DNA from 2 places in the Rhizobium sp. 862_C5_N1_2 genome. Region 2 is predicted to be linked to the other one. Evidence: predicted binding sites of a transcription regulator. Region 2 holds the regulator's gene; the other holds the start of a gene.
The links. The regulator PhoB, encoded in region 2, activates phosphate uptake and scavenging genes when phosphate is short. The targets are predictions, from matches to a motif close to TGTCATNNANCTGTCAT.
Positions count from the first base shown of each region.

Region 1: a site for PhoB is predicted at 3,913-3,929, ahead of ACD590_RS16620 (DUF1045 domain-containing protein). Genes of this name have one in related genera too.

Region 1 covers NZ_JBPWPT010000001.1:3,298,015-3,305,395, reverse strand. The annotation lists gene ACD590_RS16635 (response regulator) at 1-1,979, shown strand, start outside; gene mnmD (tRNA (5-methylaminomethyl-2-thiouridine)(34)-methyltransferase MnmD) at 1,973-2,713, opposite strand; gene ACD590_RS16625 (NAD(P)/FAD-dependent oxidoreductase) at 2,712-3,890, shown strand; gene ACD590_RS16620 (DUF1045 domain-containing protein) at 4,005-4,712, shown strand; gene puuE (allantoinase PuuE) at 4,828-5,751, shown strand; gene uraD (2-oxo-4-hydroxy-4-carboxy-5-ureidoimidazoline decarboxylase) at 5,751-6,251, shown strand; gene ACD590_RS16605 (HepT-like ribonuclease domain-containing protein) at 6,248-6,610, shown strand; gene ACD590_RS16600 (ureidoglycolate lyase) at 6,615-7,115, shown strand; gene uraH (hydroxyisourate hydrolase) at 7,112-7,381, shown strand, end outside.
Region 2 covers NZ_JBPWPT010000001.1:200,784-208,164, reverse strand. The annotation lists gene apaG (Co2+/Mg2+ efflux protein ApaG) at 1-164, shown strand, start outside; gene ACD590_RS01060 (Hsp33 family molecular chaperone) at 374-1,366, opposite strand; gene argF (ornithine carbamoyltransferase) at 1,455-2,369, opposite strand; gene ACD590_RS01050 (aspartate aminotransferase family protein) at 2,412-3,611, opposite strand; gene ACD590_RS01045 (GcrA family cell cycle regulator) at 4,032-4,565, shown strand; gene phoB (phosphate regulon transcriptional regulator PhoB) at 4,830-5,513, opposite strand; gene phoU (phosphate signaling complex protein PhoU) at 5,661-6,374, opposite strand; gene pstB (phosphate ABC transporter ATP-binding protein PstB) at 6,419-7,234, opposite strand; gene pstA (phosphate ABC transporter permease PstA) at 7,250-7,381, opposite strand, start outside.

The DNA.
Region 1 (7,381 bases), 3.1 Mb from region 2:
CGCAGGGCCTCGCCATCGTCCAGGACGGCATTATCAAGATGTCTAATGAGGCGCTGGCTCATATCCTGGAGATTCCCGCCACCTATATCGAGACCGGGCAAGGTTGGCTCGGCATGTTCGAGTTCTGCGCTGCGCGCGGCGACTTCCACGAGGACGCGGCCGAGATTCTGCAGGGTTGGCGCGACAATATCGCGGCGAGGTTGCCCATCTCCACTGCCTTCCATGTCGGCGGCGAGCGCTGGGTGAACATGGATGCAACGGTCAGCCGGGGACAGCATTGGGTGGCGCTTTTTACCGATGTCACCGAACTCAAGAGCCGCGAAGAGGAACTGCGCCAGTTGCTGTCGCGCGCCGAAGCAGCCGACCGCGCCAAATCCGAATTCCTCGCCAATATGAGCCACGAGATTCGCACACCGATGAACGGCGTGCTTGGGATGGCGGAACTGCTTGCCAAGACCAATCTCGATACGCGCCAGAAGACCTTCGTCGATATCATCGTCAAGTCGGGCAATGCGCTGCTGACGATCATCAACGATATCCTCGACTTCTCGAAGATCGATGCCGGGCAGATGAAACTGCGCAAAGCCGCCTTCGATATCACCGAAGCGGTGGAGGACGTAGCGACACTCTTGTCCTCGCACGCCGCCGAGAAGAACATCGAGCTCCTGGTGCGAGCCGCGCCCGATTTGCCCGCTGCGGTCATTGGCGACGCCGGGCGCTTCCGCCAGATCGTCACCAATCTCGTCGGCAACGCCGTCAAGTTCACCGAGCGCGGCCATGTCTTTGTCGATGTCGGCTTCCAGCCGGCCGCCGGCGGCGAGATCATGGCGAGTATCCGCATCGAGGATACTGGTATCGGCATTCCGCCGGAGAAGCTCGAATCGGTCTTCGACAAGTTCTCGCAGGTGGACGCCTCATCGACCCGGCGGCATGAGGGTACAGGCCTCGGTCTTGCGATCACCGCCGGGCTCGTCGACCTCTTCGGCGGTTATCTCAATGTCGAGAGCGAATGGGGCAAGGGTTCGGTCTTCACCGTCAACCTGCCGTTTGCGGTTGCGGCCGCCCGCCTTGAGCCGAAGCCGTTGCCGATCAACGTGCAGGGTGCGCGCATCCTCGTCGTCGACGACAATGAAGTGAACCGGCGAATCCTGACCGAACAGCTGTCCCTTTGGGGCTTCGACGGCGTGGCCGCCGAAGGCGGCGGTACCGGTCTTGCGATTCTGGAGGCGGCGGCCAATCTCGGCGTCACCGTCGATGCCGTCGTGCTCGATTATCACATGCCCGATATGAACGGCGCCGATGTCGCGCGCAGGCTACGAGCCGATCCCCGCTTCGTCGAACTGCCGATCATCTTCCTGACGTCGATGGATATTTCCGGCACGGAAAAGGAATTCGCGGCGCTGAACGGCCACGCGCATCTGATGAAGCCGGCGCGCGCCAACGTGCTGCGCAACACGGTCGTCGAGGTGGTGCGCGCCAGCCGCGTCAAGCAGGCATCCGAGGCCGAGATTGCCCGGCTGCAGACGGAAGTGGCCGTGCAGGCGCCCGCGCCTGCGCCGCAGAAGCGAACCGCTGAATTCGTCGACGTGCTCGTCGCCGAGGACAACGAGGTCAACCAGATCGTCTTCACACAGATCCTGCAAGGCACGGGTCTTTCCTTCCTCGTCGTCGACAATGGCGAGGAGGCGGTCGCCGCCTGGGAGCGGTATACGCCGCGCATTATCATGATGGACGTCTCAATGCCCGTCATGAACGGCCATCAGGCGACCCAGACGATCCGCGCGCGCGAAAACGGGCAGGGGCACCGGGTGCCGATCATCGGCGTCACCGCCCATGCGCTCGAAAGCGACCGCGAGCTCTGCCTCGATGCCGGCATGGACGACTACATGTCGAAGCCGATCAGTCCCGAGCTGCTCGAGGAAAAAATCCGCCAGTGGCTCGGAACGAGCGAGCAGCAGCCGGAGCGCACCAGCTACTGATCTGCGCGCTGACTGGGGGATGCCTTGATGCCACAGAGCATTTCGCGCTTGCCGGCGAAGCCCTGGCGGCGCTCGACGGCAAAACCCGCGGCGATGAGATTGCGGCGCACGAAGCCGGCCGCCGCATAGGTGGCGAAAGTGCCGCCGGCTGCGCTTTTCTCACAGACGAGCCGCATCAGTTCCTCCGACCACATATCGCTGTTGCGCGACGGGGCGAAGCCGTCGAGATACCAGGCGTCGAAGTCGTCTTCGGCTGCCGCGACGCCGTCCAAGGCATAGCCGCATACGACGCTGAGCGTCGTCTGGGCGTCGAGATCGAGACGCACGATACCGGCCGGTATTTCCGGCCAAGCCGCCGTCAGCACCTGACGTTCGGCATCGATCTCCGGCCAGTGCGACAGCGCCCGGCCGATTTCTTCGCCGCGCATCGGGTGGAGTTCGAAGGAGGTGAAATGCAGGTGCTGGCCGTCGGCACGGTGGAGCTTCCATTGCCGCCAGGTTTCGGCGAAGTTCAGGCCGGTGCCGAAGCCGAGTTCTCCGATCCGGAATCTCTGCCCGTTCCAGCGTTCCGGCAGGCCGTTACCGGCGAGAAAAACGTGGCCGCATTCCAGCCGCCCATCGGTCTGGCAATAAAAATGATCGCCAAAGGCGGTGGAATAGGGCATATCGCCGTCGCGCCATTCGAGCGGCTGCGGCGCGCCCGCGCCAATCTGATCGGGGTTCACGTCTGTCATGGAAAAAGCCGATAGTCCTCAGCCGGTCTCAGGTCAATCATCCTCAGAATTGCTGATCGTCGGCGGCGGCATCATGGGTCTCTGGGCGGCCGTCCATGCCGAGCGCCGGGGCATCCGTACTCTTGTTGCTGACGCCGGCAGGTTGGGCGAAGGTGCAAGCGGCGGCCTGCTCGGCGCGCTGATGCCGCATATGCCGGACCGATGGTCGGAGAAGAAGCAGTTCCAGTTCGATGCGCTGGTCTCGCTCGAAGCCGAAATCACAGCGCTCGAAGCCGAGACCGGGCTTTCCGCCGGGTATAACAGGTCCGGACGGCTGATCCCGCTGCCGAAGCCGCATCTCAAAAAAATAGCGCGCGGCCATTTCGAGGACGCTGAACAGCATTGGCGGGTGGGCGAGCGCCGCTTCCATTGGCATGTGCTCGACAGGCCACCGGTCAATGGCTGGATCGAGGCGTCCGCCGGCGAGAGCGGCGTCGTGCACGACACGCTCGCCGCCCGCGTCGCGCCCCGCTTGCTGATCGCAGCGCTTATCGCATTCCTGCGGCGAGCAAAGCATGTTCGTATCCTGGAGCATGCGACGGTTGCGTGCCTTGACCCTGATCGCGGCACGACCGAAGTCAACGGTGAAACGATCGCTTTCAGTCACTGCATCGTGGCCGCCGGCCATCGCTCCTTTCCATTGCTGCAAGAACTGACGCCGGGGCTGAAACAACCGCTCGGCCAGCCGGTCAAAGGGCAGGCAGCATTATTGAAAGCCGATATCGACCCGGCGCTGCCGACGATCTTTCTCGACGGGCTCTATGTCGTCGCGCATGAGGGCGGGCACGCGGCAATCGGCAGCACCAGCGAGAACAGTTTTGACGATCCCAGCTCGACCGACGCCCAGCTCGACGTGCTGATCGAGGCGGCGCGCGGCATCGTGCCGACGCTTCGCGACGCTCCCGTTGTCGAGCGCTGGGCCGGGCTTCGTCCGAAGGCGATCGACCGGGATCCAATGATCGGCCGCCATCCCGATCACCGGCGCCTGATCGCGCTGACCGGCGGCTTCAAGGTCAGCTTCGGCCTCGCCCACCGGCTGGCGGAGGCGGCGATATGTATCGCAGGCGATACAGACTGCGGATTTTTGCTGCCGGAAAGCTTCGCAATTTCAAGCCACATCGTCGCGGCTTCACGTTAAACGTGAATTAGGCGGCGCTGCGTTTCGTTATTCTGTCATGCAAATCACCTATCTGCTTGCGCATCGACAGCGCCGGATCTCACCGGCGCTTACTTCCTTGATGGAGGAAATTGCATGCGCTATGCCATTTGCTTCACGCCTCCGGCGAGCGACCCGCTGTCGCTCGTGGCCGCCAACTGGCTTGGCCGAAACGTGTTTTCGGGCGATATGATGGAGCCTCCTGCAGTCCGTGGCCTCGGCATTCACGAGATCGCCTTCCATACTGCCGTGCCGCGGCGCTACGGATTTCACGGCGTTTTGAAGGCGCCGTTCCACTTGTCCCGCGACATGCCCGAATCGCAACTCCTGCGCGATCTTATGCGTTTTTCCGGGACCTTTGTTCCCTTCCAGATTCCGCGTATCGAAGTCGCCCGGCTCGGCAATTTCTACAGCCTGCTGCCGAGCACTCCCTGCGAGCAGATCCAGTATCTCGCTTCGGCGATCGTGCAGGAATTCGATCGTTTCCGCGCGCCGCTCAGCGAGGCTGAGATCGAACGCAGCGATCCAGACGGGCTATCGGCGACGCAATTTGCCAATCTGCATCGCTGGGGTAACCCTTACGTGATGGAGGAGTTCCGCTTTCATATGCCGGTAACGGGTCCCGTCAACGCGATCGACATGCCGCGCATCGAGCCGGTGTTGCGGACGATCTTCGAGCCTGTCCTGAGCGAGCCTGTCACGGTTTCGAACGTGGCGCTGATGATCGAGGAGGGCACGGGCGGTCCTTTCCGCGTTCATTCGTTGCATCCAATGGGCAAGGTCAGCGCGCGCAAAATCGCTTGAATCTGCTGATGAGCTAAAGGCTTGTGCCGTAAAGGCAAAATCCGGCCGAGCAGTTTCCGTCTCGACATTCCGGCTGCGGATGCTACCGTTCCCCGTCTTTTCAGAAGGTGATTTGATGGTATCCGAGACTTATCCGCGCAATCTCGTTGGTTACGGGCGTCTGACGCCTGATCCGAAGTGGCCGGACGAGGCACGCGTCGCCGTGCAGTTCGTCATCAACTACGAGGAGGGCGGCGAAAGCTCGATCCTCGACGGCGATCCGGCTTCGGAAAACCTGCTGTCGGAGATCGTCGGCGCGGCCGCCTGGCCAGGGCAGCGTAACCTCAACATGGAATCGATCTATGAATATGGTTCGCGTGCCGGCTTCTGGCGGCTCTGGCGCATGTTCACCGATCTCAAGGTGCAGGCGACCGTTTACGGCGTGACGCTGGCGATGGCCCGCAACCCCGAGGCCGTCGCTGCGATGAAGGAGGCAGGCTGGGAGATCGCCAGCCACGGCTACCGCTGGCTGGAATATAAGGATTTTCCAGAAGATCTGGAGCGCAAGCATATCCTCGAAGCCGTGCGACTGCACACCGAACTCACCGGCGAGCGGCCCTACGGCATGTATCAGGGCAAGCCTTCCGACAATACGCTTCGGCTGGTGCAGGAGGAGGGCGGTTTCCTTTATTCCTCCGATTCCTACGCCGACGACCTGCCTTACTGGGTGAAGGGCGTCGACGGGAAACCCTTCCTGATCATTCCGTATACGCTTGAAACCAATGATATGCGATTTGCGACGCCGCAGGGCTTTAATGCCGGCGATCAGTTCTTCACCTATCTGAAGGATGCCTTTGATACGCTTTATGAGGAAGGCAAGGCGGGCAGCCCGAAGATGATGTCAGTCGGCCTGCATTGCCGCCTCGTCGGACGTCCCGGCCGGGCAGCGGCGCTGAAGCGCTTCATCGAATATGTGCTGAAGCACGACAATGTCTGGATTCCACGCCGCATCGAGATTGCCGAGCACTGGCACAAGCACCATCAGCCGGAAGCGCTTTGATGGTGTCGCGCGAGGATTTCGTCTCCCGCTTCGGCGGCGTCTTTGAACATTCGCCTTTCATCGCCGAGCGCGCCTATGACGCCGGCCCCGTGACGGAGCCGCTGACGGCGGCCGGCGTGCATGCGACGCTAACCGCCGCGTTCCGGGCGGCAAGCCCACAGGAACGTCTCGACGTGCTGCGTGCCCATCCAGACCTTGCCGGGCGCCTCGCGATATCAGGCGAACTGACCGAGGACAGCCGGAAGGAGCAGGCCGGCGCCGGTCTCGATCGCTTGAGCCCAGCCGAGCATGCCCGCTTCACCGAACTCAATTCGACCTATGTCGGAAAATTCGGCTTTCCCTTCATCATCGCCGTCAAGGGGCTTGGCAAGGACGATATCCTGTCGGCGTTCGAAACACGGATCGGCAATGATCGGCATGAGGAATTTGTGACCGCGACGGCGCAGGTCGAACGGATCGCGCTGCTGCGGCTGACATCGATGCTGCCGGAGGCTGAATGAAAGAGCGGCGCGCCATCGACTATCTCAATGAAATGTATGAGGCGGCATCCGAAGCGCTGTCTTTCGTCGGCGGAATGGATGAGGCGGCGTTCGTCGGGGACAAGCTCACCTTCAAGGCTGTTGCCTTCTGCCACTTCACCATCGGTGCGGCGGCGTCCCGACTGCTCGTCAACCATCCGGAATTTGCGACTGAGCATCCCGATCTGCCATGGACGAGAATCTGTGGCATGGGTAACCGTATCCTCGAGGAAGTCTTCGATCTCAGTCCGTCGAACATATGGGAGGCGACCTATCGCACGCTGCCGGAGCTTCTTTCCGCGATCGATGCTGTCCGTTACTGGCATGCCCAAGGCGAATGAAGCCATGTCCGAATTTCTCGAGATCCGCCCGCTCACCAAATCCGCCTTCGCTCCCTTCGGCGAGGTGATTGAGGCCGATCCGGCCTCGATGCGGTTCATCAATGGCGGCACGACGGAGCGTTTTCATGCGCTGGCCACCGCTGATGCGACGGGCGAGGGCGCAGGCGTCATCATCAACCTCTTTCGCGGACAGCCGCGCAGCTTCCCCTATGACGTCGGGATGATGGAGCGCCACCCCCTCGGCAGCCAGAGTTTCTCGCCGGTCTCGGGCCGTCCTTTTCTCGTCGTCGTCTCCGAGGACGAGAACGGCCGCCCGGGCAGGCCGCAGGTGTTTCTGGCGCGCGGCGACCAGGGCGTAAACTACCGCCGCAATGTCTGGCATCATCCGCTGATGGCGCTCGACCAAGCCTCAGACTTCCTGGTCGTCGACCGCGACGGGCCAGGCAACAATCTTGAAGAATTCTTCTTCGAAGCCCCTTTTATCATCAAAGAGCCAGCCCCATGACCGGACTGACCACGCATGTTCTCGACACCGCCCTCGGCAAGCCGGCCGAGGGCCTGAGGATCGATCTTTTTCAGCTCGACGGCGAGATTCGCAGGCATCTGAAGACGGTCGAGACCAATGCCGACGGCCGGGTTGATGGCGGCCCTATCCTCATTGGCGAAAATTTTCGAGCCGGTACCTATGAGTTGGTCTTCCACGCCGGCGATTATCTGAGGGCCAGCGGCACGCCTCTGCCGCATCCGGCCTTCCTCGATCTCGTGCCGATC
Region 2 (7,381 bases):
GCCCCGGCGACACCTACGAATATTCCTCCGGCTGCCCGCTCGACACGCCCTCAGGGCTGATGTTCGGCCATTACCAGATGGAAACGGACGAAGGCGAGATGTTCGATGTCGACATCCCCGCCTTCTCGCTGGATTCCCCGGGCTTGCTGCGCGTGCTCAACTGACGTGTGACGCCATAGGCCGTACACCTCTGCCCAAGAGATCCCCGACACTGGCCCCTCATCCGGCTGCCGCCACCTTCTCCCCGTAAACGGGGCGAAGGGACCATGCCGCGACCTCTCCGTTCCTCACCCAGCTCTTGCGGGGCACGTCCCCTCGCCCCGTTTACGGGGAGAGGGTGAGGGTGAGGGGCAGCCATTAATGCGCACGGAGCCTATTCAGCCGGCTGAAGCTCGGCCGGCTCGAAGCGGTAGGTGGTCGAGCAGAATTCGCAGGTGACGGCGATTTCGCCGTTTTCCTGGCTGGCTTCGATCTCTTCGGCCGAAAAGCCCTTCAGCACACCCTTGATCTTGTCGCGCGAGCAGCTGCAGCGATCAAAGACGGCGCGCGGTTCATAGACGCGCACGCCGCGCTCGTGGAACAGGCGAAACAGCAGCCGCTCGGTACCGACAAGCGGATCGGTGAGTTCATCGGCGTCGATGGTCTCGACCAGCGAACGGGCTTCGACCCAGGCATCGTCCTCGCCATGCGGGCGGTTGCCGGTGTCGCCGTCGCCGCCGTGGAGATCCGGCTGGCGCATGCGCTCCGGCGCTTCCGGCAGGAACTGGGCGACGAGGCCGCCTGCCCGCCAGCGATGGCGCGGCTTGCCCGCATCGTCACGATCGAAGAGTTCGGCCGCGGCAAGGCGGACGCGCGTCGGGATCTGCTCCGACTGGCGGAAATAGACGCCGGCAATTTCTTCCAGCGTGGTGCCGTCGAGCGCGACGATGCCCTGGTAAGGCTGGCTGAACTTTCCCTGGTCGATGGTGAAGGCGAGCACGCCCTTGCCAAGCAGTTGCTCCGGCTCGGTTTCACCAGACTCGATCGCCTTGTTGAGCAGCGCCTGATCGAAACGGGCATAGGCGCGGACGTTTTCCGGCGTCGAGAAATCGGCGACGAGGAGATCGACCGGGCCATCGCCCTTGGTCTGCACCGTGAACTTGCCGTCGAACTTCAGCGAGGTGCCGAGCAACACCGTCAGCACGACGACTTCGGCAAGCAGCCGGGCAACGGGTGCGGGATAATGATGGCGCTCGAGGATCGCATCGAGCATCGGGCCGAGCTGGACGGCGCGGCCGCGCACATCCAGCCCCTCCACCTGGAAGGGGACGACATGGTCATCGCCGGCGAAATCAAACTGGCCGAGGGCGGCTGCAGCTTCTGCCATGGCTTTCACTCCTAGTTTAGAGCGATGGGCCAGCGTGCCCTTCGCTCACGCGGTCGCGAGTTTGTGACTCGCGACGTCCGATTATGGTTCAGATCGCGCCCAGGCACCAAGCAAGAATCGACTTCTGCGCATGAAGACGGTTTTCCGCCTCATCGAAGACCACGGATTGCGGACCGTCGATCACTTCGTCCGTCACTTCCTCACCGCGATGGGCGGGCAGGCAATGCATGAACAATGCATCATTGCCGGCTTTCGCCATCAAGGCCGCGTTGACCTGATAAGGCTGGAAGACATTGTGACCCCGGGCCCGATGTTCCTGATTCATGGAGACCCAGGTATCGGTCACCACGCAATCGACGCCGGCGACCGCACGGTCGGCATCATGGCAGAGCATGATTTCGGCGCCCTCATTGCGGGCCCAGTTCAGATAGTGATCCTTGGGCTCGGAGCCAAGGGGTACGGCCATGTTCATGCGGTAGCCGAAACGCGCGGCACCCTCGACCAGCGAATGCAGCACATTGTTGCCGTCGCCGGTCCATGCGATGGTCTTGCCCTTGATCGGGCCGCGGTGCTCTTCGAAGGTCATGATGTCGGCCATGATCTGGCAAGGATGGGTGTCATCCGTCAGCGCATTGATCACAGGCACGGTCGCATGCTCGGCAAGCTCGACCAGCCGCGAATGTTCGGTGGTGCGGATCATGATCGCATCGACATAACGTGACAGCACCTTGGCGGTGTCGCCGATCGTCTCGGCGCGGCCGAGCTGCATCTCGGTGCCGGACAGGAACAGCGTTTCGCCGCCGAGCTGGCGCATGCCGACGTCGAAGGAGACGCGGGTGCGCGTCGACGGCTTCTCGAAGATCATCGCCAGCATCTTGCCGGCGAGCGGCTTGTCGCCCTTGCCGGCTTTGAAGGCCTGCTTGCGGGCGAGCGCATCGTTCATGATGGTTCTGAGATCGGCTGATGTGACCGCCGAAAGATCGAGGAAATGTTTAGGGCTCATATCGTCTTCTTACCTGTGCTGCGCCCGAAGGCGGCAATCTCTTCAAGCCGTCTTCTTGACCTTGGAGGCGCGAATGCTTTCGGCGGCGCGCTCGATGCGGGCAAGGCCCTCGCGGGCTTCCTCGGCGGTAACCACGAGGGGCGGAAGAAGGCGGATGACGTTGTCGCCGGCGGGTACACCGAGCAGATGGGCGGCGCGGATCGCCTGCAGCAGTTCGGCTGAGGGAACGGCAGCCTTGATGCCGAGCAACAGCCCCTCGCCTCTGATATCTTCGATCACATCGGGGTAGCGATCCTTCAGTGAGGCGAGGCCCTGGCGGAAGACCAGTGCGACGTCGCGCACATGCTGGAGGAAGCCATCGGCAAGGATGATGTCGAGCACGGCACTGCCGACGGCCATGGCGAGCGGATTGCCGCCATAGGTCGAGCCATGCGTGCCGGCCTTCATGCCGGAGGCGGCCTCTGAAGTGGCAAGGCAGGCGCCGAGCGGGAAACCGCCGCCGATGCCCTTGGCGACAGCCATGATGTCGGGGGTGACGCCCGCCCATTCATGGGCGAAGAGCTTGCCGGTGCGGCCGACGCCGGTCTGGACCTCGTCGAGGATCAACAGCAGGCCGTTGTCGTCGCAGAGCTGGCGGAGCGCCTTCATGAATTCGGTGGTGGCAGGACGGACGCCGCCCTCGCCCTGCACCGGCTCGATGAGAATCCCAGCCGTGGCATCGGTGATAGCGGCGCGGACCGCTTCGATGTCGCCGAAAGCCACCTGATCGAAACCCGGCGCCTTGGGGCCGAAGCCTTCGAGATATTTCTCCTGGCCGCCGGCGGCGATCGTCGCCAGCGTCCGTCCGTGGAAGGCGCCTTCGAAGGTGATGATATGGAAGCGCTCGGGATGGCCCTTGGAAAACTGGTAGCGGCGCGCCGTCTTGATCGCGCATTCGAGCGCCTCGGCACCCGAATTGGTGAAGAACACCTTGTCGGCGAAGGTGGCGTCCGTCAGCCGTTTTGCCAGACGCTCCTGGCCGGGGATCTCATAGATGTTCGAGAGGTGCCAGACCTTGTCGGCCTGCTCCTTCAGTGCACCCACAACATGCGGATTGCTGTGGCCGACTGAGGTAACGGCAACGCCGGCGCCGAAATCGAGATATCGCTCGCCGCTTTCGGTGATCAGCCACACGCCCTCGCCTCGCTCGAACCGCAGCGGGGCACGAGAATAGGTGTCATAAAGCGGCGCGGCTTCAGCCATGGCGCGATCTCCATCAAAGTTGCCGGGCAATGACTCCGGCTAAGGAAACCAGGCCCGAAAAATCAAAAATGCCGCCTTGCGGCGGCGAGTGGCACTATTTCCTTTTCGCGCTGCAATGTCAACAAAACTGCGCCCTTAGCGCATGCAGCAAGGGTGTACAGCGGCATTTTCAGTCTTCAACAGGCATTATTGCAGAAATGCCACGCAGAGGCAGCAAGTTGGGGAAAACTACGAATTCGATTCATCCGGATTCATGCGACTCTTGTCACGGAGTCAGCCTCACACTAGGTTAAAGATCAATTACTAGACTGCATGCGGCGGAACTAGTCACCAAAATTGATCAAGCGTTTCTTGTTTCGGAGCTCCCGGGACAACGGTGAGGGATTCTGCCATCACCAACGCAAAAGGTGGAGACAGGGCATGAACTGGACAGACGAGCGGGTCGAGAAACTCAAGAAACTTTGGGCCGAAGGACTGAGCGCCAGCCAGATCGCTGCGCAGCTTGGCGGAGTCAGCAGAAATGCGGTCATCGGCAAAGTGCACCGGCTGAGCCTGCCCGGCCGTGCCAAGGCCGGCGGCACCAACACCGCCGCACGAACGCCGAAGCGCAATACGTCGGCGCCGCGCGCGCCGAACTACGCCTCACGGGTCGCCACGCGCACCGTTACCCGCCAGCAGGGCGCGACCATGCTGAAGGAAGAGATCGAGATCGAAACGATCGAGGAAATGGAATACGTGCCGAGAGGCAACGTGGTCGTGCCGATTTCCCGACGCCTCGGCCTGACGGAACTGACCGAACGCACCTGCAAGTGGCCGGTCGGCGATCCGCTGAAGGACGACTTCCATTTCTGCGGCTGCGAATCCCCCGACAATTCGCCCTATTGCAGCTACCACCAGAAGCTTGCCTACCAGCCGGTCAACGAACGCCGCCGGGCGGCCGCGCGGGCCAGCTGAGCGGCGCCCGACCATCGTTAGAATGCAGAAACGGGCCGAGTGGCCCGTTTTTTTATGCAATGTTGGTTCGTGCCTATGGCTGCCCCTCATCCGGCTGCCGCCACCTTCTCCCCGCGCGCGGGGAGAAGGGGATATGCCGTGACCTCTCCGTTCCCCGCCAACCTTTCGCGGGGCACGTCCCCTCGCCCCGTTTACGGGGAGAGGGTTAGGGTGAGGGGCAGACGTCAGCACGAGCGACTTTGTCAGCAACTCAAATGGAAGCCCTCAGGCTTCCATCGAATAACCGGCGCCGCGGACGGTGCGGATGACGTCCTGCATGTTGGAAAAATTCAGCGCCTTGCGCAGGCGGCCGACATGGACGTCGACGGTGCGCTCGTCGACATAGATATCGTGGCCCCAGACGCCGTCCAGAAGCTGCGAGCGGGAGAAGACCCGGCCCGGTGACGACATCAGGAATTCCAGCAGGCGGAATTCGGTGGGGCCGAGGCGGACTTCGCGGGTCTTGCGATGGACGCGATGGGTCTCGCGGTCGAGCTCGATGTCACCGCATTTCAGCACCGTCGACAGCACCTCGGGACGGGCGCGACGCAGCATCGCCTTGACGCGGGCAACGAGCTCGGGGGTCGAGAAGGGCTTGACGACATAATCGTCGGCGCCCGTCGACAATCCGCGAACACGCTCGCTCTCTTCGCCGCGCGCCGTCAGCATGATGATCGGCAGGCGCTCGGTTTCCGGCCGCATGCGCAGGCGCCGGCAGAGCTCGATGCCGGAGACGCCGGGCAGCATCCAATCAAGGATGAGAAGATCGGGCGTGCGCTCCTGAAGCCGCATTTCGGCTTCGTCGCCACGAAGGATGGTATCGACCTCGAAGCCTTCCGCTTCGAGATTGTAGCGAAGAAGCACGCTGAGGGCTTCCTCGTCTTCAACAACTGCAACTCTCGGGATCATGCGTGTCGGTCTCCTCGCGCATGATCCTTAAATCGGGGGTGATTTAAGCAATGCATCCTGCGCAAATTCAGAAATTGGCTGCGACCTCATTGCGCGCCCGGACGGGCGCGCACGCAATTGACTGGTCCGGGCGACTGGCCCGGGCGGCTATTCCGTCACCGCGCCGACGGTGTTGGCGCTGTCGTCCTTCGGACGGTCGCCTTCCGGCTGAGCACCTGTCGTCATGTAGAAGATCGTCTCGGCGATGTTGGTGGCGTGGTCGCCGATACGCTCGATGTTCTTGGCGCAGAAGAGAAGATGCGTGCAGCTGGTGATGTTGCGCGGATCTTCCATCATGTAGGTCAGGAGCTCGCGGAACAGCGAGGTGTACATCGCGTCGATCTCGTTGTCGCGTTCGCGGATCGCATTCGCCTTGTCTGCGGAACGATTGGTGTAGACGTCGAGCACTTCCTTGAGCTGGACGAGCGCCAGCTCGGACAGATGCTCGAGGCCGCGGGCGAGCTTGCGGGGAACGCCGGTGCTTTGGACGGCGATGACGCGCTTGGCGGTGTTCTTGCCGAGGTCGCCGACACGTTCGAGATCGGCGGCGATGCGGATCGAACCCATGATTTCGCGCAGGTCCGAAGCCATTGGCTGACGGCGAGCGATGGTGACGATCGCCTTGTCGCCGATTTCGCGTTCGGCATGATCGAGGATCACATCGTCCGAAATGACCTTCTGCGCCAGCGCGGTATCGCCGTTGACGAGAGCGCGCACGGCTTCGCTGACCATCTGCTCGGCCAGGCCGCCCATTTCGGAAATCCGCCTGGACAGGAACTTCAAATCATCATCATAGGCAGAAAAAATATGTGTCGATGCCATGGGGCTTTATCCTCGAATAACGGGAAGGCTTGGTGTCGCCAAAATCAGCCGAAGCGACCCATGATGTAGTCCTGGGTGCGCGGATCGTCGGGATTGGTGAACATCTTGTCGGTGTCGTTCTCCTCGACGAGATTGCCGAGGTGGAACATGGCGGTGCGCTGCGAGACGCGCGCGGCCTGCTGCATGGAGTGGGTGACGATGACGATCGTGTAGTTCTCGCGCAGCTCGTGGATCAGCTCCTCGACCTTGGCGGTGGCGATCGGGTCGAGCGCCGAGCAGGGTTCGTCCATCAGGATGACTTCAGGGCTGACGGCAACGGCACGGGCAATGCAGAGGCGCTGCTGCTGGCCACCCGACAGGCCGGTGCCGGACTCGTGCACGCGGTCCTTGACTTCGTTCCAGAGACCGGCGCGCTGCAGGCTGGTCTCGACGATCTGGTCGAGATCGGCCTTCGACTTGGCAAGGCCATGGATGCGCGGGCCGTAGGAGACGTTTTCGTAGATCGTCTTCGGGAACGGGTTCGGCTTCTGGAAGACCATGCCGACGCGGGCGCGAAGTTCGACGACGTCGATATCGGGATCATAGATATCGTCGGCATCAAGCGTGATCTTGCCAGTGACGCGGCAGCCGTCGATCGTGTCGTTCATGCGGTTGAGGCTGCGCAGGAAGGTCGACTTGCCGCAGCCGGACGGGCCGATCAGGGCGGTTACGGTGTTTTCGCGGACGTTCAGATTCACATCGAAAAGCGCGCGCTTTTCGCCGTAGTAAACCGAGACATCCTTTCCGATCATCTTATACGGGACGTTGCTCATCTTCTGATCCAGCGCCTTTTCAACTGCAGCTTCCGTCAACATATTCATGATGTTTAACTCCGTTTACCAGCGGCGCTCGAAGCGACGACGCAAGAGGATGGCGCCCATGTTCATGACGATCAGGAACAGGAGCAGGACGATGATGGCACCCGAAGTACGCTCAACGAAGGCACGTTCGGCCTCGTTGGCCCACAT